2 regions of the Dinghuibacter silviterrae genome follow, and region 1 is predicted to be linked to the other one. Evidence: riboswitches for the same ligand, from Rfam matches in the RefSeq annotation. Region 1 holds a riboswitch; the other holds the start of a gene.

Region 1 (10,202 bases):
GCGGTTCCGGCTGTACAGGGAGTAGCAGGTCACGAGGAGGTCGCCCAAATAGACGGAGGCGGCGTAGTTGGCGGTTTTGCGCAAGGGACTCTGGCTGACACCGGGGATGAGGTGGTGGACGCCGACCTCCATATTCCTGGCACCGACCCTGCGTAGAAAGGAGGCCATCTCGTCGGCGCTGTTGGCGATGAGGACGCTGAGGAAGTTGTCACCGTATTCAAGACCGTGGGCGATCCCGGCCCCGAGGGCGTAAATGTTCTTTAGTACGGCGGCGTATTGCACCCCGTAGACGTCATCGTTGACGACGGTATTGAGATAGGGGGTGTTGAAACGCTGGGCGATGCGGGCCGTGGCCGCGGGGTCGATCCCCGAAAACGTGAGGTAGGAGAGCTTTTCCGCGGCCACTTCTTCGGCGTGACAGGGGCCCATGATCGTAAAATAGTCGGAGAGCGGAACGTGAAAACGTTCTTCCAGGTAGTCGTTGAGCAAACGGTGTCCGACGGGCAGGATGCCCTTGACGGCGGAAATAACCTTTTTACCCCGGAAGGCGTCGGCCGGTAGCACGGACAGCGTTTCTTCCATATAAGCGGAGGGGACGGCCAGGACGACCAGGTCCGCATCCCGGACGATGACGGAGACATCGGTGTCCAGGGTAAGGAGGCTGGTGTCGAAATTGACCGAACTTAAGTAGGCAGGGTTGTGCCGTCTTTGCAAAAAGTGTTGTACGGAAGCCGCGCTCCTGATCCACCAGCGCAGGGGGTTTCCCTTGTCGGTGAGGATCTTTGCAAGCGCGGTGGCCCAGCTACCGCTTCCGATGAGGCCGATGGAAGGCTCTTGACTCATCAATCCTTGATTTCAAACAATTTTTCCTTGGGGGTAATCTTGATTTTTGTACCGGTTTTCAGTTCCTTGCTGATGGCGTTGAAGGGCGCGCTCACCACCGTGTCTCCGGGTTGAATGCCACTCAGGATTTCGATATAGTCGTTGTCCTGGATACCCGTGGTCACGGTAATTCTCCGTACGGTGTCGCCACGTACCTGGAACAGGACTTCCATGAGGTCGTTGGGCGCGCCGGAGGCATCGTCACCCCGCGAAGCCGCCAGCTCTTTCTTTTCGGCGGCCTGTGTCTTGGCGGAAAGGCCTTCGGGGGCGGCTGTTGTCACCGAAAGAATGGGGACGGCCAGGACGTGGGTTTTGCTCCGCGTCTCGATGTCGGCACTGGCGCTCATACCAGGGCGGAAAGGAAACGATTTGTGGGGTACGATCAGGTCTTTATAGGAGGACGGGATCAACCGGACGTGTACCTTATAGTTGGTGACATCGGTATTGCTGGTCGTGGTGGTTACGGAAGAGGTCAGGGCGGCATTGCCGTTGGCGATCTGCGTGACCACGCCCCGGAACTTCCGGTTGTTGTAGGCGTCTACCTCTACTTGGGCGCTGTCCCCGATGCGGACCTTGGGAATATCGTTTTCTCCTACGTCCACCTGGACTTCGATCTGGCTCATATCGGCCACGCGCATCATCTCGGTACCCGCCATTTGCGCGGTCCCCACAACGCGTTCGCCTTTTTTGACACTGAGCAGCGAAACAAGCCCGTCCATGGGTGCCAGGATGATGGTCCGGGAGAGGTCTTTGTCTGCCTCTGTCAGGCTGGCCCGGGCGGAAATGACGCCGGCCTGGCCGCTGCGTACGTTCTGGAGGGCGGCGTTATAGTTGGCCTGGGCGGTGAGGTATTGGCTTTGGGTCGTTTCGAATTCGGACCGGGAAACCACCTTTTCGTCCAGGAGGGTTTTTTCGCGGTTAAATGCGGCTTCGGCCTGGTCCAGTTGGGCTTTATAGCTGGCAATGGACGCCCTGGAATTGTCCACTGAGGCTTGCTGCTGGTCGACGATGGCTTCGGCGCGCTGGCGGCTGGAATTGTAAATGTCGGCGTAAATACGGGCCACCACCTGGCCTTTTTTAACAGTATCTCCTTCCTTGACCAACAGCTCCGTGACTTCCCCGCTAACGTCGGAACTCACCTTGACCTCTATTTCCGGGTATACTTTTCCCGAAGCGCTGACAAGCTCTGTGATGTCCCGGTAATAGGTTTTGTCGACGGCCACCTTGATACCTGCATCTCCGCTCATCGCTTTCATCACAAAGAATACGATAGCCAAGACCACGAGAACGATCAAAGTCCACAACAGGAATTTCTTCATTAGATAAAGTTTTGTGTAGTTAGAACTTCACGCCCTGCCCCTTGTAAAATTCAAGCACCTTCATCTTGAACACATAGTCGTACTGGGAGCCGAGCAGGTTGATCTTGGCTTTGAAAAGGTTATTCTGGTTCGTAATATAGTCGATGGTATTGAGCAAGCCGATGGAATAGCGCTTGCTGGCCAGGTCGAACGACGTCTGGGCCGTCGTCAGGGCTTTCCGGTTGGCCTGGAAACGCTCCATGGCGGCCACGGCTGCGGAAAATGCCTGGTAGACGTTTTGCTTTAGCGTCAGCAGATCGCTTTCTTTCTGGAGCTCGGCGGACCGGATGTTGAGCTTTGCTTTTTTCACGGCGGTACGGGCCTGGTTGCCGTTAAAGATCGGTACGTTGAGCTGTATCCCCACCTGCTGCCCGAAATTCTGGTCGAGCTGGTTCCAGTAACCCTGCCACAACTGGCCAAAGGAATTCTTGGTATAACCGTAGGTATAATTGGGGGAAAGGACGTTGTTGACGACCCCGTTGTTGTAGACGAAATACGCGGTCGTATCGATCCCCGCCAACTTTGCAGTGCTCAACTGTTTAAAGGTGTTCGAGAAACGATCTCCAAGGCTGCCGAAGACCTGGATCGTGGGATACAGCTGACCCTTGGCGGAAGCATACGCCTTGTCGGCGGCTTGTATGCGGTATTCGTTGAGCTGGGATTGTGGGAAGGTCCTTTCGGCCATGGCGTAGACCAGGTCGGGTTGCAACTCCCCGATGGGTTCGACCGGTATGGTCTCCACGGCGGGTGTATCCAACACGAAGGGATAGGCGGCGTCCAGGCTCAGGGTAGCTTTGAGTTGCAGGACGTCCTGGTCATACGTAGCCTGGGCGGAGATGAGGGCGGCGCTGTCGCTGGCCAGTTGGGCTTCCAGCTCCGCGGCGTTCAGCTCCGGTTGAGAGCCCGCATCGACCAGCTTTTGGGTGTTGGTCAACTGGTCCCGGCTCAGCTGTACCTGGGCAATGCTGATGTCGACCTGTTGGCGTGCAGCCAGGGCCGTTAGGTAGGCTGCCGATACGTTTAAGGAGACGTCGTTGCGGACCTTGTCGATATTGGTTTTTGCCGCCAGGTAACTCAACTTGTTGGATTCGATCAGGCGGCGCTGGCTAAACCAGTTGAACAGGTTCACGCCTCCTTGCAGGGTATAGCTTTGATAAAGAAAGTCCGTGGCGATAAATTGGTTGGTGGTCGGGTCTACAGAATACCCAAAACTCAGGCCCAGCCCCGTGTTGAAGGACCACTGCCCGTACTGGGCCGCCCTGCTTTGTTTGAAGGTGAGCTCCGAGATCCGGGCGTCGATGTCTGCTTGTCTTACCGATATGTTGTTCGCCATCGCATATTCGACACATTTGCGCAGCCCCCATTTTTCCTGCGCCCTGACGAGACCAGGCGCCGTTACAGAGGTACCGAAGAGTAACACAAGGGTAAGTTTTCGCATAAGGCAAAAATATGGCTGAAATTATGGAATTTAAATGATCTTTGCGGCGGATGTTGGTCTCTTTACCCTTAGGGTAAAGGGTTAAAAGGGAAGACCGGTGCAAATCCGGCGCTATCCCCGTAGCTGTAAACTCCACAGATATACCCGCGGCAAAAAGCCACTGTTCCACGGAACGGGAAGGCGCCCCGGGTGGAGCAAGCCAGAAGACCTGCCAGAATCCATCGTTATCTTACGCGCTTTCGGGTGAAAAGCGGGAGAGAGAAGCGCCTTATCAGCAGGCGCTTTCATCCCCCTTTCACTCGATAAGTTTAAAACCATGCGAATGAAAGGATTTTACGCTTCACTGGTCCTGCTTATCCCCGGTTTGCTCCGGGCCCAAACCGACACCACCCGTTCCCGTCAGCTGGACGAGGTCGTTATCACTGCCGACAAAACGTCCACCAAACTTTCCCAGACCGGTAAGATGGTTGATGTGATCACCCGTGCACAACTTGAACGGAGCGGCGCCAAAAGCCTTTCCCAGATACTGGGCGAGCAACCCGGTATCATAGTCGGCGGCGCCGGCAGCAACCCCGGATCGGTCAAGTCCATCTATATGGAAGGCGCCGGTAACGGCTATACGCTCATCATGGTGGACGGCGTTCCCCTGATGGACGCCTCCAGCACGGACAACAGCATCGACCTCCGGTCCCTGACCCTGGAAGACATCGACCGCATTGAGATCGTCAAAGGCAGCCAGTCTGTATTGTATGGATCGGACGCCATTGCCGGAGTGATCAACATTATCACAAAAAAAGGAGCCGACAAACCCATCGCGCTGGCCGGACAGGGCAGCTATGGGACCAACAATACCTGGAGCGGCAATGTTTCCGCAGGCGGTAAGGTAGGGCGGGTTTTAAAGTACAACGCGGGTTTTGGTTATTATAAAACCGACGGTATTCCCGAGGCAACCGATACCATGCCCGGCACCCCAAACCCCCGGGACGGGTCCAAACAATACGCTTTTCATGCCGCGCTGGACTGGCAGGCGGCCAAAGGCGTCACCATTTCCCCATTTTTGCGCTATAGCCACTTCGACGGCAGCGCGGATGGAGGATCCTTCTTAGTCGACACCAGCTTTACCTATACGCTAACCAACCTGCAAACGGGCGTCCAGTCGCTGGCACAACTGGGGAAGGGCCAGCTTCACCTGGTCTATGCTTTTAACCGGACTCATCGCAACGACCTGGACGATTCGTTGCCCAACCTGAACGCCAAGGGCTTTTTCTCGTCTGATGCTTTTACCGGGTATGAACATTACGGGGAGGCCTTTGTAAGCTATCCCGTCACCGGCCGCGTCAACGTCGTCGGGGGTGTCGATTACCGCCACCTGTCGACGGAGCAAACATCCCTGTATCTCTACCCCGGGTCCCCCGTAAGTCCGGGTGTCCTTTCCAAAGACAGTGCCCACTATCAACAGGTCGGGGTGTACGCGTCGGCGACAGCCAAACTCCCCGGGGGTGTATACCTGGACGGCGGTCTACGGTACAACAACAATTCCAGATACGGGAACAGCCTTGTATTTAATGCCGACCCCTCCGTGACCATCGCCCACAGGATAAAACTATTCGCTAATTTTTCCAGCGGGTATAAGGTCCCCTCCCTTTACCAGCTCTACTCATCTTATGGCAACAAGGACCTGAAGCCCGAAAAAGCCCTGTCCCTGGAAGGCGGGGCGGAATACACGGCCGGCCCCTTCCGGCTGAGGGCGGCGTACTTCGACCGGTGGCTGCAGGACGTCATTTTCTTTTCCTCCACGTCAACACCCCCCTACGGCCTGTACATCAACCAGAACAAGGAACGCCAGCAGGGCGTGGAGACGGAAGCCAGTTGGACCATCATCCCCCGGCTCCAACTGACCGCCAATTATACCTATGTCACGGGGACCGTTACGGACAAATCCGGAGAAGGCGGCAGCGATACCACCTATCCCGGTCTCTACCGTATTCCGAAAAACAGCGCCGGGGCCGCCCTATCCTACCAGTTTAGGAACGGCTTTTTCGTGAGTACCAACGTCCAATGGCAAGACAAGCGCACGGACCTGTACTACGATGGGAACATCGGCGGCGACGCAAAGGGGACCCTCCACGCCTTTACCCTTTGGAACGCTTACGCTGAGTACAAGCTCCCCAGTTGGCAGCACATCAAGTTTTTTGTAGACGCCCGGAACATCACCGGCGCCACCTACATGGAAACCTATGGATATAACACTTTAGGATTTACCTTTACGGGTGGACTGAGACTTTACCTATAAAATATTTTTATGACCCGATTCAATCCCCGGACGCCCGCCGTCCTCGCTTTGCTCCTGGCAGTGGCCGCCCTCAGGGTGATTTTTTCAACGGACCCCCACCTTTCTCCCCTGGCCGTGTTCACCCCCATCGGGGCCATGGCTCTTTTCGGGGGTGCCTGCTTCAGCAACCGGGTCAAGGCTTTTGGCTGGCCCCTGCTGACGCTGTGGATCAGCGATCTTTTGCTGGACCGCTTTGTCTTTTATGGGCACTGGCGGCTTTTCTACGAAAATTTTTACTGGACCTACGGGGCGTTCGCTCTGATGGTCGTGACAGGTCGTTTGTTGCTCCGGAAGGTCACGGTGACCCGGGTGCTCCTCGCCACCGTGCTCTCCGTCCTGATCCACTGGATCGTTACCGACTTCGGGGTATGGCTGGAAGGCACGATGTACCCGAAAACAGGGGCAGGTTTTGTCGAATGTCTGGTGGCCGCCATTCCCTATGAGCGCTTTGTGCTCGCGGGAACCCTCGTCTATGGCACGATCCTCTTTGGTTCGTTTGCCTGGATGAACCGGCACCACCGGGCGCTCCAACCGGCCATCCAATGATCATCCTGGTCACGGGTGGCGCCCGCAGCGGGAAAAGCCGGTATGCCTCCGAACAGGCCCTGGCCCTTTCCCCCAGGCCCCTCCACGTGGCCACCGCCCGGATCTGGGACGAGGAGTTCCGGGAGCGGGTGGACCGGCACCGGGCCGAAAGAAACGCCGCCTGGGAGTGTGTGGAGGAGGAAAAATATATACACCGGCTCTCTTTACATGGCCGCGTTGCCGTGATCGATTGTGTCACCCTCTGGCTGACCAATTTCTTCGTAGACGAAGCGCAGGACGTGGCGCGCTCGCTCAACGCCTTCCAGGCCGAGGTCGACGTCCTGCACCGGACCCCCGGTACCTTCTTTATTGTCACCAACGAGATTGGTATGGGGGTCCACGCCGAGACGGAGGTTGGGCGGCGGTTTACCGATCTTCAGGGGTGGGCCAACCAGTACGCCGCCCGTCTGGCGGAGCGTGTCGTCCTGATGGTGTCGGGGATCCCCGTGACGATAAAAGGTGCGCCATGACGCCCGGAAATATTTTGGGCGCCACGCCCGCGATGTTCAACTGGAGCGGAGGCAAGGACTCCGCCCTCGCCTTGTGGACGGCCCTGCAGACGGGCGACTACGAGGTCCGCTGCCTCCTGACTACGCTGAGCCGGGAATACGCCCGGGTGAGCATGCACGGGGTTCGGGAAAACCTCCTGGACCGGCAGGCCGCGGCCATTGGAATCCCCTTAAAAAAAGCCTTTTTAGCCGAGGACGCCGGTATGGACACCTACAATGCCGTCCTCAGGAACGCCCTGCTGGAAATGGGCACGGAGGGCATCCATACGGCCTTATTTGGCGACATCTTTCTCGAAGACCTCCGCGCCTACCGGGAAAAGAACCTTGCAGAAGCCGGTTGGACGGCCGCCTTTCCGCTCTGGCAGAGGCCCACCCGCGACCTCCTGTTGGAGTTTATCGACCTCGGTTTCCAGGCTGTCATTGTTTGCGTCGACGGCACACGTCTCGACGCCTCGTTTGCCGGCCGCCTGCTCGACCGTTCCCTCCTGAATGACCTGCCACCGGACGTCGACCCTTGCGGGGAGAATGGCGAATTCCATTCTTTTGTGTATGCCGGTCCTCTTTTCCGGGAACCCGTTCCTTTCCGGAAAGGCGAAGTCGTCTACCGTACGTATGCGAACGCAGGTTTTTATTTTTGTGACCTAATCGCCTGATATGCTTATCACCCCCGACGCCTCCCTGAGGGAAGCCCTGCTCGACAAAATCAACCACAAGACAAAGCCCCCGGGTTCCCTCGGACAGCTCGAAGACCTGGCCCTCCAGCTCGGGTTGATCCAGCAAACCCTGACTCCTGCTGTCGTGCGTCCTTCCCTGCTGGTCTTTGCCGGGGATCATGGGATCGCCGCCACCGGTCTGGTCAACCCCTATCCCCAGGCCGTGACCGCCCAGATGGTCGTGAATTTCATCCGTGGCGGGGCCGCCATCAATGTCTTTTGCCGTCTCAACGATATTGCCCTGAAGGTCGTGGACGCGGGTGTAAACATGGTTTTCGACCCCGAGGTCCTCGACTCCCCCCTCTTTTATAATGCCTCCATCGCACGGGGCACCCGCAATTACCTGGAGGGCCCCGCCATGACTGCCCGGGAATGCCAGGCAGCCCTGGACAAGGGCGCTTCCTTGGTGGACGAGCTGCAAGCCACCGGTTGCAATACCGTTGCTTTTGGGGAAATGGGCATCGGGAACACCACTTCCGCCGCCCTCATCATGGCCTCCCTGACGGGTATCCCCCTGGCCTCGTGTATCGGCCGGGGGACCGGTGTGACCGACACCCAACTCGACACCAAACGCGCCACAGCCGCCCGGGCCTTGTCCCTACACCCGGTCAGGAACGGACGCGAAGCCCTACAGGCCTTCGGCGGCTTCGAGATCGCTATGATGACGGGCGCCATGTTGCGCGCCGCCGAAAACGGCATGACGATCATCGTCGATGGTTTTATCACCAGCGCCGCTCTTTTAGCCGCCCATGATATGGAGCCTGCGGTCCTCGACTATTGCATTTTCGCCCACGAAAGCCACGAACAGGGGCACCGGCGTCTCCTGGAGTACCTGCACGTCAAACCCTTGTTGCGCCTGGACCTGAGGCTTGGGGAGGGTACCGGCGCAGCCCTGGTCGTTCCGCTGGTGCGTGCCGCGGCGGCCTTCCTGGTGGAAATGGCCAGTTTCGCGGACGCGGGGGTGAGCCAGGCCGGCGAAGATGCGGCGGCTGGCGCCGCCGGAAAGGAGGTCGCTCCATGAGCCGGCTCCGCCGCGAAGTCCGCGTCTTCTTCACCGCTGTCATGTTCCTGACGCGTTTACCCGTCCCCCGATGGACCGACCACCGCCCCGAGTACCTCCGGCAAGCCCCCCGGTATTTTCCCTGGGTGGGGTTGATCGTAGGACTCATCGCCGCCGGCGTCTACGAAGCCGCCCGGCTCGTGTTCCCGGTGAACATCGCCCTGGTGGCCTCCATGGTCTCCAGTATCCTCGCCACCGGCGCCTTTCACGAAGACGGCTTCGCCGACGTGTGTGACGGCTTTGGCGGGGGCTGGACCAAAGAAAAAATCCTGGCCATCATGAAGGATTCCCGCCTGGGCACCTTCGGCGTCATTGGGCTGGGCGCAATGCTGGGGCTCAAGTTCCTGACGCTGCAAGCGCTGACGGGAGCGCCGCTGGTAGCGCTACTGCTCTTCGCCCACGCGGCCAGCCGCCTATTCCCGGTGGCGATCATGCAAACCTATCCCTACGCCGGCGACACGGAAGCCAGCAAATCCAGGGACGTCACCGGTCGCTTGCAACCGGTAGGTATCCTACTGGCGCTGGGCGTGCTTGTTGTTCCAGCGCTGATGCTGCCCCCGGCCTACCTGTTGACACTAGTGCCCGCGGCCCTTGTCACCTTCGGCCTGGCCCGCTATTTCGCCCGCTGGATCGGCGGGTATACCGGCGACTGCTTAGGCGCCATCCAACAGGTAACAGAGTTGACTATTTATCTGGGTGCTTATATTATTGCCAGCCAATGACCGTTTACCTGATCCGTCATACCGCACCCGAGGTCCCGGAAGGGACCTGTTATGGACAAACCGACGTGCCCTTGAAGAACACGTTCGACCATGAAGTGGAAAACTTGCGCAACCGATTGCGCATCGAGGTCGCACGTGTCGTCAGCAGTCCACTAAGCCGTTGCCGGTCATTGGCACAGCGCCTCTGGCCGCTACAGACCATCGAGACCGCCGACGCGCTAAAAGAGCTACACTTCGGTGACTGGGAAAACCGCGCCTGGCAAGACCTCGCAGGTCCCGCGCTGGACCGGTGGATGTCGGATTTCGTCCACGAACGCGTGCCCAACGGAGAAAGCTATCGCGACCTTTACGAGCGTTGCAGCGGCTGGTGGGACGAGCAAATCGGCGGTAACCGGGGTACGCAAACCGGCCACAGGCAGGCCGCGAAGAATGACCCCGCGGCCATCGTGACCCACGCCGGCCCCCTCCGCGCCCTCCTCTGCCACGTCTGCAAAACCCCGTTGGAAGCGGCTTTCGGGGCCTATCCCGTCCCTTACGGCGCGGTATACCAGTTGGAAGAAGAAACCGGTCACTGGACCGCCCGATTATTGTAAATTCACGGGC
Region 2 (10,202 bases), 1.1 Mb from region 1:
AGATCACCCCATTTCCATTCATTTTAAATTCTCCGGCATCGGGTATATCCAATTTGTTCACGATATATTCCTCCAAATCCTCGGAAACATCCTCTTCCGTGATGTCATCATCAAAATGAACAAAAGCTTCATCACCACCGCTCTCCCAGGAAAAAACCAGGCTGGTCTTATCGCTTACGCGCTTTACAATCCAATCCTTAAGTTCCCTTTCGCCCGTTGCGATTCTTTCCATACGCTCTTTTTCCCGTCCCGCCATCAATACATTTATCCCGGTCCGGTTTGGAACGATCACCGGCTGCGCCCTCGCCGGGTCCTGTTTTTCGACACGATCTTGTCCAAACAACCGCGCAAAAAATTGTTTAATTGGATTCATTGTCAAGGTCTTTCAATTGTTTAATATCGGGGGTATACTGCCATCTGTCGACCAACTTAATATACGGCAGCAATTCATTAATACCGGTTGGTTGAAGATGGTATGCAAGTTCCAAGGCATAATCGATTCCCAGGAACTCCTTTGCAAGATAAATCCCAAAGTTGCTGTGCGTGATCATCAACGTGGACTTCAGCCCGGACATCAACAGCGGGCGCAACATAAATTCCTTCAATTTGGCATCTGCCGTCTGAACCGGCTTAATATGTCCAAGCAGGTCATCATCTACATATTTAAACCAGTTATTTAAAGTGGGGACAACCCCCAGCAAATCTTCTTTACAATGCTCCGCGGCAATATCGCGAACGAGCACTCTTCGCCCATCGGAATTACAAACAAATTCGCCAAACTTTTCGATGCATAAATCTATCCCATACGTATGGTGCAGAAGGATCCTATGCCTGATATCGAAGTAAAACAATTTGCTCGAATCCAAGAACTTATGGATAGGCAAGTAGTCTTCCGGGGTTCCCAGGAATTTTTTCCTTGACAAAAGGCTATGTTTCCAATAATTCATTTGACGCAGGTGCAGCTAAAATAAATGAAATATCGGATACCTTTAGTCATCTATATGCAACTCTACGACGTTTTCGCCCTCCTCACCGTCCTGGCCGCTCTTTTCGGCTATTTGAACTACCGTTTCCTACGCCTGCCCGACACCATCGGCGTCATGCTTATCTCACTCGTCGTTTCGCTGGGCATCATCATCCTGGGAGGCATAAAACCCGTCCTGTTCCGGCAGGCCACCGACCTCATCCGCGGGATCGATTTCTATAAGATCCTCGTGAGGTATATGCTTGGCCTGCTGCTCTTCGCAGGCGCCATTCACATCGACGGCCACCAATTAAAAAAAGAAAGCGGCTACGTACTCACCTTCTCGACCATCAGTGTTTTAATTTCCACCGCGCTGGTCGCCCTGCTTTTATATTTCGTTTGTAGCCTTTTACACCACCCTATCGGGCTCATCTACTGTCTTCTTTTTGGCGCCTTGATTTCGCCCACCGACCCCATCGCGGTCCTGAGCATTCTCCGGAAAGCCGGCATACCTCCTTCCATGGAAGTCAGGATCACCGGGGAGTCGCTCTTTAACGACGGGGTAGGCATCGTTGTCTTTCTATGCATCTACCAGATCGCACAAGCGGGGCCGGGCCATCTTCAACTGACAGACGTCCTGCGCCTGTTCGCCCAGGAAGCGGGCGGCGGCATTCTGCTGGGTGTCCTCCTCGGTTACGCCGGTTTCTACCTGTTGCGCACCATTGACTATTACCAGGTAGAACTGCTCATCACCATCGCCATTGTCATGGGTGGCAGTCTCCTGGCAGAATACTTACACGTCAGCAGCCCCCTTGCCATGGTCATGGCCGGCCTCATCACCGGTAACAAAACCCGTCTGAAAGGCATGACCGATACCTCCAGGGACTATATAGATCAATTCTGGAGCATGGCCGACAACCTCTTAAACGCGCTTCTTTTCCTCCTGATCGGCCTGGAAATGATCGCCATACCCTTCACCACCGCCATTCTTATTACCGGATGCTGCGTCATCCCCATCGTCCTGGCCGTCCGTTACCTGTCCGTACTGATCCCTATAAGCCTCTTGCACTTTCGCTCCGGTTTTGAAAAAAAAGCCATCGGTATCCTTACCTGGGGCGGACTCCGCGGGGGACTTTCCGTGGCGCTGGCGTTGTCTGTCCCGGCCTCGATGCAGGGACAATTCCTCGTCGCCATCACCTACATGGTCGTTCTTTTTTCGATTCTCGTACAAGGCCTTACCATCGGCAAGTTTGCCCGCCGGGTACCTCGACCAGGCGGCCCGCACAGCAAATGAATTTGGCCCGCACAGCAAATGGAGACGTAGTTAAATTTTTAATTTTACAATATGCGGCCCGTTTTCCAGCGCCTAGGCGACGCCTTCGTTTATTCGTGTACGTTCGATACAACGTACGCCTACGAACAATTCGTCCCTGAGCACCTCCTGGCGTATCAACTATCGGGTCAGACCCATATTTATCACCAGCGCGGCGAGCTGGTTTTGGAAGAAGGGCAACTGTTGCTTGCCAGGGGGAATCAATTTGCCAAAAGCAAAAAGGTCCCCGGCGCCAACAATGAATACAAATGCCTTTCCGTGGTGATGACCACCGAACGCCTGCGACAATTCGCGTCGGAGAATGACATTGTCTGTGCCGAAAAATATAGTGGGGGGAAAAATATCATACTCGAACCCGATTCCTTTTTCAAAAGCTATTTCGATTCCATAACGCCGTACATCAAGGAGTGGAAAAACGTGAGCACAAGGATGGCGACCCTAAAGGTCCATGAAGCCATAGCATTGCTCGTACACCTACGCCCAGGCCTGCAATCCTTTCTTTTTGACTTTGCGGACCCGCACAAACAAGACCTCGAAGCATTCATGCTCAAGAATTTCCAGTACAATGCGCCGCTGGAGAACTTTGCCAGACTGTCCGGCAGGAGCCTGACCGGTTTCAAAAGGGAATTCGCCCAAACATTCAAGACCTCACCGGCAAAATGGCTCAAAGACAAACGCCTGTCGGAAGCCTATTACCTGATCAGGCAAAAAAACCGGAAACCGCAGGATTTCTACCTCGACCTCGGTTTTGAAAACCTCTCCCACTTTTACTCCTCCTTCAAGCATAAATACGGAATGACCCCCGCAGAAATAAAACCCCAAAACCATGACCACTGAACAAAGGCTACAACAACTGGAAGACCGGATCGCCATCCGGGAACTCATCGACGCCTACACGTATTGCGCCGATACGCGCAATATCCAGGGACATATAGCCCTCTTTACCGAGGACACCAACTTTGAGGTATATTATGACGAAAAATCGCCTACGCCGACCCAGGTCGTCATGGGTAGAAACAACCTCTACCCCGTGTTCAATGATCTGAACCAATACTTTTCAACGATGCACTTCAACGGCCAAAGTACGCTCAAGGTAGACGGGGACCGGGCAACAGGCATCACCTATTGCCGGGCCTATCACCTGACCGTCCCCGACGGGGTGCAAAAGCTGATGATTGCCGGTATCCGGTACTACGACACAATGGTCAAACAAGGCGGCGCCTGGCTGTTCGCCGAACGAAAATTGAAAGTATGCTGGATCGAAAATAGGTAAGGGCATTAATTTTCAGTCCCTTGCGTTTTTTGATGAACGGTTCGACTTTCTCCCAAATTTGAAATATTGTTGCATTTGGAGTAATTTTGCCCATGTTCAGACGGCATCCCAAGATTATTGCAGTGCTTCTCCTGCTGGCCCTAAGCCAGCATGTAGGCTTGCGTTTGTGGATGCACCATTGGCTGCATGAGCACAATACCGCTTCTGCCGCAGCCCCCGTACAACTTCAACAGGCTTGTGATTGCTTCAGCGATACCATGTTACCGCTGGAGGAATCCACCGTCTTCACCCTTACTATCCCCAGCCAAAATGCTACTGCGCTGGGAGACATTCCCTCTACGACGGTTCCTGATACCGAAAAGGTGTTTTATTCCCTAAAAGGCCCTCCGGTCACTCCTGTTTGCGCCTGATTCCAATCGATCTCAGACCCCCAGTCTGACCTCACGTCTATTTTACTGCACAATCAAAACGGAACATGAACCGGATCATATATCTATTTGTTGCCTTAATTTATATCCAACCCCTGATGGCAGGGAATACCGTCCTCTTCGGCTCCATATCCGGCACCGTCAAGGAAAAAACCGATGGCAAGCCCATCGCCGGTGCTTCCATTTCGATCCCCGACCTTAAGATAGGTACCTTCACCGACGCGGAGGGGAATTTCACCCTCAACTTCAATTCCAAGGGTCTTCACCTGGTGGAGATCAGCTTTGTGGGCTACGCCACCGTCTATAAGACCATCGACCTAAACAAAACGTCTACCCTGGATATTCAAATGTCCATATCCAACATCGAAACGGATGAAGTCGTCGTCACCGGTGTCAGCAGGGCCACGGAATTAAAAAGAACACCCATCCCCATTGTCGCGTTGAGTAAAACTTTCCTCCAGGAACACGCGGCCGCCACCAATATCATCGATGCAGTGGCCAACGTACCGGGTGTCAGCGCCGTCACTACGGGCCCCAACATCTCCAAACCCTTTATCCACGGCCTGGGCTATAACCGGGTCGTCACGGCTGAAGACGGTATTCGCCAGGAGGGCCAGCAATGGGGCGACGAACACGGCATCGAAGTAGACCAAAACTCGATCGACCGCGTCGAGATCATCAAAGGCCCCGCCAGCCTCAGCTATGGCTCCGACGCCATCGGGGGTGTCGTTAACCTGATCACGCCCTCTCCCGTGCCCCAAGGCAAAATACTCGGCTATGTCAGCGGCATCTACGGCACCAACAACGGGATGATCAATAGTTCCGTCCGCCTGCAAGGCAATGAGAACGGGTTTGTCTGGGGTCTTCAGGCTTCCCAAAAGGCGGCCAAAGACTACCAGAACGAGCGGGACGGACGCAACTGGGCGACGAACTTCAACGAAAAAGACGCACGGGTCATGTTGGGTCTTAACAAAAAATGGGGCTATTCCTACCTCAATGCCTCTTTGTTCGATGACCTACAGGCAATACCCGACGGGAGCCGCGACTCGGCCACCCGCAAATTCACCTACCAGATCACCGACGCCGACACCACCCGCCCGATCGTCAGCAATTCGATGCTCAATTCCTATTCGCTCCCTACCCTACACCAACACGTCCAGTTGTACCGCATCTACGACGTCAGCAGCTTCGCCCTGGGCAATGGTAACCTCAATGTCAACCTTGGCTGGCAATACAGCCACCGGCGGGAGTTTACCCACCCCACCGCGCCGGATATCCCCGGTCTTAACCTCCAGCTCACTACCTATAACTATGACATCAAGTACAATTTCGACCTGGGTGGTTACGAAACCAGCGTTGGTGTCAACGGGATGTACCAGAACAATGCTTTAGGCTACAGCACCGATTTCCCGATCCCTGCTTACCACCAATTCGACATCGGCGCTTTCCTCGTGGAAAAGAAAACCTATGAGAAATTCGACCTGCTGGGCGGTGTCCGGTTTGACACCCGTTCCTTCTCCGGGCAGGGTGCCTATATCGATACATCCGTAGCCTACTACCCTTCCCTTTACAAAGGACCAAACCCCACCACGACGCCTAACGTAGCCCTGCAATTCAGTCCCTTGAACAAGACGTTCTCCGGGCTCACCGGCAGCATCGGGGCCACCTACAACGTCACCGACCACTTCCTGGTAAAGGCCAACATTGCCCGTGGCTACCGCGCGCCCAGCATCGCCGAACTGTCCGCCAACGGACCCGACCCGGGCTCGCAGATCTACCACGTGGGCAACAGCAATTTCAAACCGGAATTCAGTGTGCAGGGAGACTTCGGCGTCGCGCTGAGCTATCCCTTCCTGACCGCCAGCGTCAGCTTCTTTGACAACAATATCCAAAACTATATCTTCCAGGAACAACTGCTCGACGCGAACGGTAACCCCAAGCGGGTCAACGCCGACGGATCGCCCAATCCCAACGGCCAGTACAGCGAGTTCTCCTATGTCCAAAGCAAGGCGCGCATCGACGGGGGCGAGGCCTATCTCGACATCCACCCGGTCTCCTGGCTCCATTTCGAAAACGCCCTCACCCTGACCTACGGCACCAATCTTTCCAACGGAGGACATGCCCCCGACAGCCTGAAATACCTGCCCTTTATCCCGCCGCTCCATACCCACACGGAACTGCGCACCGTGGACAGCAAAAAGGGCTTTGGCCGTTTCAAGAAAGGGTATATATACGTCGGCTTTGATCACTATGACGCCCAGAACCGTTTCTTTGCCGCCTATGGTACGGAAACCTATACGGCCGGCTATAACCTCCTGAGCGCCGGTCTCGGCGTCAACCTGGTGAACGCCGCCGGCAAAAATATCGTGCAGCTCTTCATCGAGGGCACCAACCTGGCCAACATCAACTACCAGTCGAACATGAGCCGGTTAAAGTATTTCGACAACCCCGTCGTTCCCCCCGGTATCCAGCCCGGGATGTTCAACATGGGGCGGAACATCACCTTCAAGGTCATTGTCCCATTCGACCTCTCTCCTAAAAACAGCTAAGCAAGCGGACCGCTTTTTTTGTATCTTTGCCGCCCGAAGCTCTTTCTTTATCCCTCATCAACGGAGAAGGTCCCCGGTCCCGCACCGGGGTTAATAGGGAATTGTGTGTAAATCACAAGCTGTCCCGCAACTGTAAGTAACGACACCGTTTTTGCCCGCGTAGTCCACTGCCTCCCCCGGGAGGTGGGAAGGACGGCGAAAATGTTACAAGCCAGGAGACCTGCCTTCACCGTATGACAATGCTTTCGTGGACAGAAGCCGATTGTCGTGTGATGCAACGTCATCTCTACTTCATTCCATAGGCAGCATTGTGCGGTTCAGCAAGCGCTTTTTAACGGTTTACAAAAACATTAAAAAGCAAGACATGCAAACACACAACCTAGGCTACCCGAGGATTGGCAGCCGACGTGAACTCAAAAAAGCCGCCGAGCAATACTGGGCCGGCAAAATCCCCGCGGCACAGCTGATGGCCACGGGCAAGACGATTCGTGAACAAAACTGGAAACTCCAACAGGAGGCAGGCATCGACCTTATTCCCGTCGGTGACTTCTCCTACTATGACCAGGTGCTCGACACCAGCCTGATGGTCGGCGCCATACCCGACCGCTATCATGCGCTCACGGTGGACAAACAGCTCCCCGACATCGACCTTCTTTTCGCCATGGCCCGGGGTTACCAAAAGGACGGTTATGACGTCACCGCTATGGAAATGACCAAGTGGTTCGACACCAACTACCACTACATCGTCCCTGAATTTACGGCCGGCCAGACCTTCCGTCTCTTCAGCCAGAAGCTGATCAATGAATACCGCGAAGCCAGGGAAGCCGGCATCAACGCCAAACCCGTGTTGCTTGGCCCGGTATCTTATCTGTTATTAGGTAAGGAAAAAGAGGCAGGCTTCCACCGCCTGGATCTCCTCAAGAAACTCCTGCCCGTCTACCTCGACGTTCTTGAAAAACTCGACGAGGCCGGTGCGTACTATGTACAGTTCGACGAGCCCTGTCTTTCCCTCGATCTTACCACTGCTGAACAACAGGCCATCGTCAAAACGTATGCGGAGATCAAGGCTACATTTCCAAACCTGCACATCATCCTGGCCAGCTATTTCGAATGCTATGGGGAGAACCTGTCCACCGCCCTCGCCCTTCCCGTAGGAACACTCCACCTGGACCTGGTCCGCTGCCCTTCCCAACTGGACGACATACTGACCACTTCCTTTGTCAACACCCGTACAAAACTTTCCTTAGGTGTCGTCGACGGTCGGAATATCTGGAAAAACGATTTCCGCCAAAGCCTGCAATTCATCCAAAAGGCGGCCGGTAAGATCGGTAAAGACCGGATCTGGATCGCGCCTTCCTGCTCCCTGCTCCACAGCCCTTGCGACCTGGACCTGGAAACCACGATGCTCAAACCATGGCTGGCCTTCGCCAAACAAAAAGTACAGGAGGTGGCCACCCTTCGTACACTGGCCGCCGGTGGCGCCAACCCGCTCTTACAGGAAAATATCGACGCCATCAATAGCCGGCGCGCCTCCCCGCTGATCCACAAACCGGAGGTAAAGTCCCGGGTGGACCTCATCACCGAGAAAGACGCCCGCCGTCAGCACGCCTTCCCCGAACGCCGGGACCGTCAGCGCGAAACGCTGCGTCTGCCCCTGTTCCCCACCACTACCATCGGCTCCTTCCCCCAGACAACGGAAATACGGGGCATCCGCGCCCGCCTGAAAAAAGGAGAACTGACGGCCCGGGAGTATGATGTGCTTATCGAAAAAGAAACCGAGGAAGCCATCCGCTGGCAGGAATCCATCGGCATCGACGTCCTCGTCCACGGCGAGTTCGAGCGCAACGACATGGTCGAATACTTCGGCGAGCAGCTCGACGGCTTCGCCTTTACCGAAAACGGCTGGGTACAAAGCTATGGCAGCCGCTGCGTCAAGCCCCCGATCATCTTCGGAGATGTTTCCCGGCCGGTACCCATGACCGTCCGCTGGTCCGCCTACGCCCAGTCCCTCACCGACAAATGGGTCAAAGGCATGCTCACCGGCCCCGTGACCATTCTGCAATGGTCCTTCGTCCGCAACGACCAGCCCCGCAGTACGACCTGCACCCAGATCGCCCTCGCCATCCGTGACGAAGTCACAGACCTTGAAAAGGCCGGCATCCGCGTGATCCAGATCGACGAGCCCGCCATCCGCGAAGGCCTTCCCCTGCGCAAAGCCAACTGGAAAGAATACCTCGACTGGGCCGTCCGCGCCTTCCGCATTTCCGCCAGCGGCGTAGCCGACGCCACCCAGATACACACCCACATGTGCTATTCGGAATTCAACGACATCATCCAGGCCATCGCCGACATGGACGCCGACGTCATCACCATCGAGTGTTCCCGCTCCCAGATGGAACTGCTCGACGCCTTCGCCGACTTCCGCTACCCCAACGAAATCGGCCCCGGCGTCTACGACATCCACTCCCCCCGCGTGCCTTCCAAAACCGAAATGCGCGCCCTCATGGATAAAGCCCGGTCCGTCGTGCCCGCCGACCAACTCTGGGTAAACCCCGACTGCGGTCTGAAAACCAGGGCCTGGCCCGAGACCAGGGCCGCACTCGTCGCCATGGTCGAGACCGCCCGGGAGCTCCGCACTTCGTAGTTTTTTTGCAGCGGGCGGCCTTTTGCAGGGCCGCCCGCTTTGCTTATATTCATTACATGAAAAGCGTCCTCTTCGTCCTGCTGGCGGCGTCGTTCTCCTTTGCCGCCAACGCGCAATACGTCCGGCCACTGACGACCACCGCCATCGACAGCCTGGTAACAACGCTCATGGAAACCGGCAAAGTGACTGGCCTCTGCCTGGGTATCATAGACAACAACCAGCCCGCCTACATACATGCCTACGGCTACAAAGACAAACCCGCACACAAGCTAAATGACACCGCCACCTGTTTCTATGGCGCCTCCCTGTCCAAAGCGCTGTTCGCCTACCTGGTCATGCACCTCGTAGACCGCGGCCAGATCGACCTCGACAAACCGCTATACACCTACCTGCCCAAGCCCATCCCCGAATACGACAACTATAAAGACCTGGCGGGCGACGACCGCTGGAAGCTGATCACCGCCAGGAACTGCCTCGATCACACCACCGGTTTTCCCAATTGGCGAAGGTTCAACCCAAGAGACAACAATAAACTGGAATTCTTTTTTACCCCGGGCCAGCGATTCGCCTATTCCGGGGAAGGGCTGTACCTGCTGCAAATGGTCGTCGAGACCGTCACCGGCCGCCCCCTGGAAGACCTCGCGCAAGAATATATTTTCCAGCCCTTCGGCATGCGGCGGACCAGCTATATCTGGCAGCCCGCTTTTGAAAGCGATTACGCCCTCGGCCACCTCGAAAACGAGAACGCCCTCCCCAAAAACAGACGGACAAAGGCCAATGCCGCAGGCTCCATGGAAACGACCATTGCCGACTACACCCGCTTCGTAGCCGCCGTGCTCCGCGGAGACGGCGTCTCTGCCAAAGCCAAAAATGAGATGCTGTCCCCCCAGATCGCGATTGTCTCCCGCAGACAGTTCCCCTCGCTGGATACCGCCACGACCATGGCCAACCTCGGCATCCACCTCTCCTACGGCCTCGGCTGGGGTTTGTTTACAAGCCCGTACGGGCGCG

The links. A riboswitch is a leader RNA that binds a small molecule or an ion and turns the genes downstream of it on or off. The one in region 1 is predicted to bind cobalamin.
Region 2: another riboswitch for cobalamin. It lies ahead of metE (5-methyltetrahydropteroyltriglutamate--homocysteine S-methyltransferase); the one in region 1 lies ahead of EDB95_RS05420 (TonB-dependent receptor plug domain-containing protein).

The regions. Positions count from the first base shown of each region.
Region 1 covers NZ_SODV01000001.1:1,213,580-1,223,781, reverse strand. The annotation lists gene EDB95_RS05435 (NAD(P)H-dependent glycerol-3-phosphate dehydrogenase) at 1-843, opposite strand, end outside; gene EDB95_RS05430 (efflux RND transporter periplasmic adaptor subunit) at 843-2,201, opposite strand; gene EDB95_RS05425 (TolC family protein) at 2,221-3,678, opposite strand; cobalamin riboswitch at 3,716-3,908, shown strand; gene EDB95_RS05420 (TonB-dependent receptor plug domain-containing protein) at 4,001-5,971, shown strand; gene EDB95_RS05415 (DUF6580 family putative transport protein) at 5,981-6,556, shown strand; gene EDB95_RS05410 (bifunctional adenosylcobinamide kinase/adenosylcobinamide-phosphate guanylyltransferase) at 6,553-7,065, shown strand; gene EDB95_RS05405 (Dph6-related ATP pyrophosphatase) at 7,062-7,757, shown strand; gene cobT (nicotinate-nucleotide--dimethylbenzimidazole phosphoribosyltransferase) at 7,759-8,838, shown strand; gene EDB95_RS05395 (adenosylcobinamide-GDP ribazoletransferase) at 8,835-9,599, shown strand; gene cobC (alpha-ribazole phosphatase family protein) at 9,596-10,192, shown strand.
Region 2 covers NZ_SODV01000001.1:97,364-107,565, forward strand. The annotation lists gene EDB95_RS00515 (hypothetical protein) at 1-373, opposite strand, end outside; gene EDB95_RS00520 (DUF6915 family protein) at 360-947, opposite strand; gene EDB95_RS00525 (cation:proton antiporter) at 1,002-2,258, shown strand; gene EDB95_RS00530 (helix-turn-helix domain-containing protein) at 2,310-3,134, shown strand; gene EDB95_RS00535 (nuclear transport factor 2 family protein) at 3,124-3,570, shown strand; gene EDB95_RS00540 (hypothetical protein) at 3,663-3,980, shown strand; gene EDB95_RS00545 (TonB-dependent receptor) at 4,046-6,547, shown strand; cobalamin riboswitch at 6,598-6,789, shown strand; gene metE (5-methyltetrahydropteroyltriglutamate--homocysteine S-methyltransferase) at 6,912-9,191, shown strand; gene EDB95_RS00555 (serine hydrolase domain-containing protein) at 9,248-10,202, shown strand, end outside.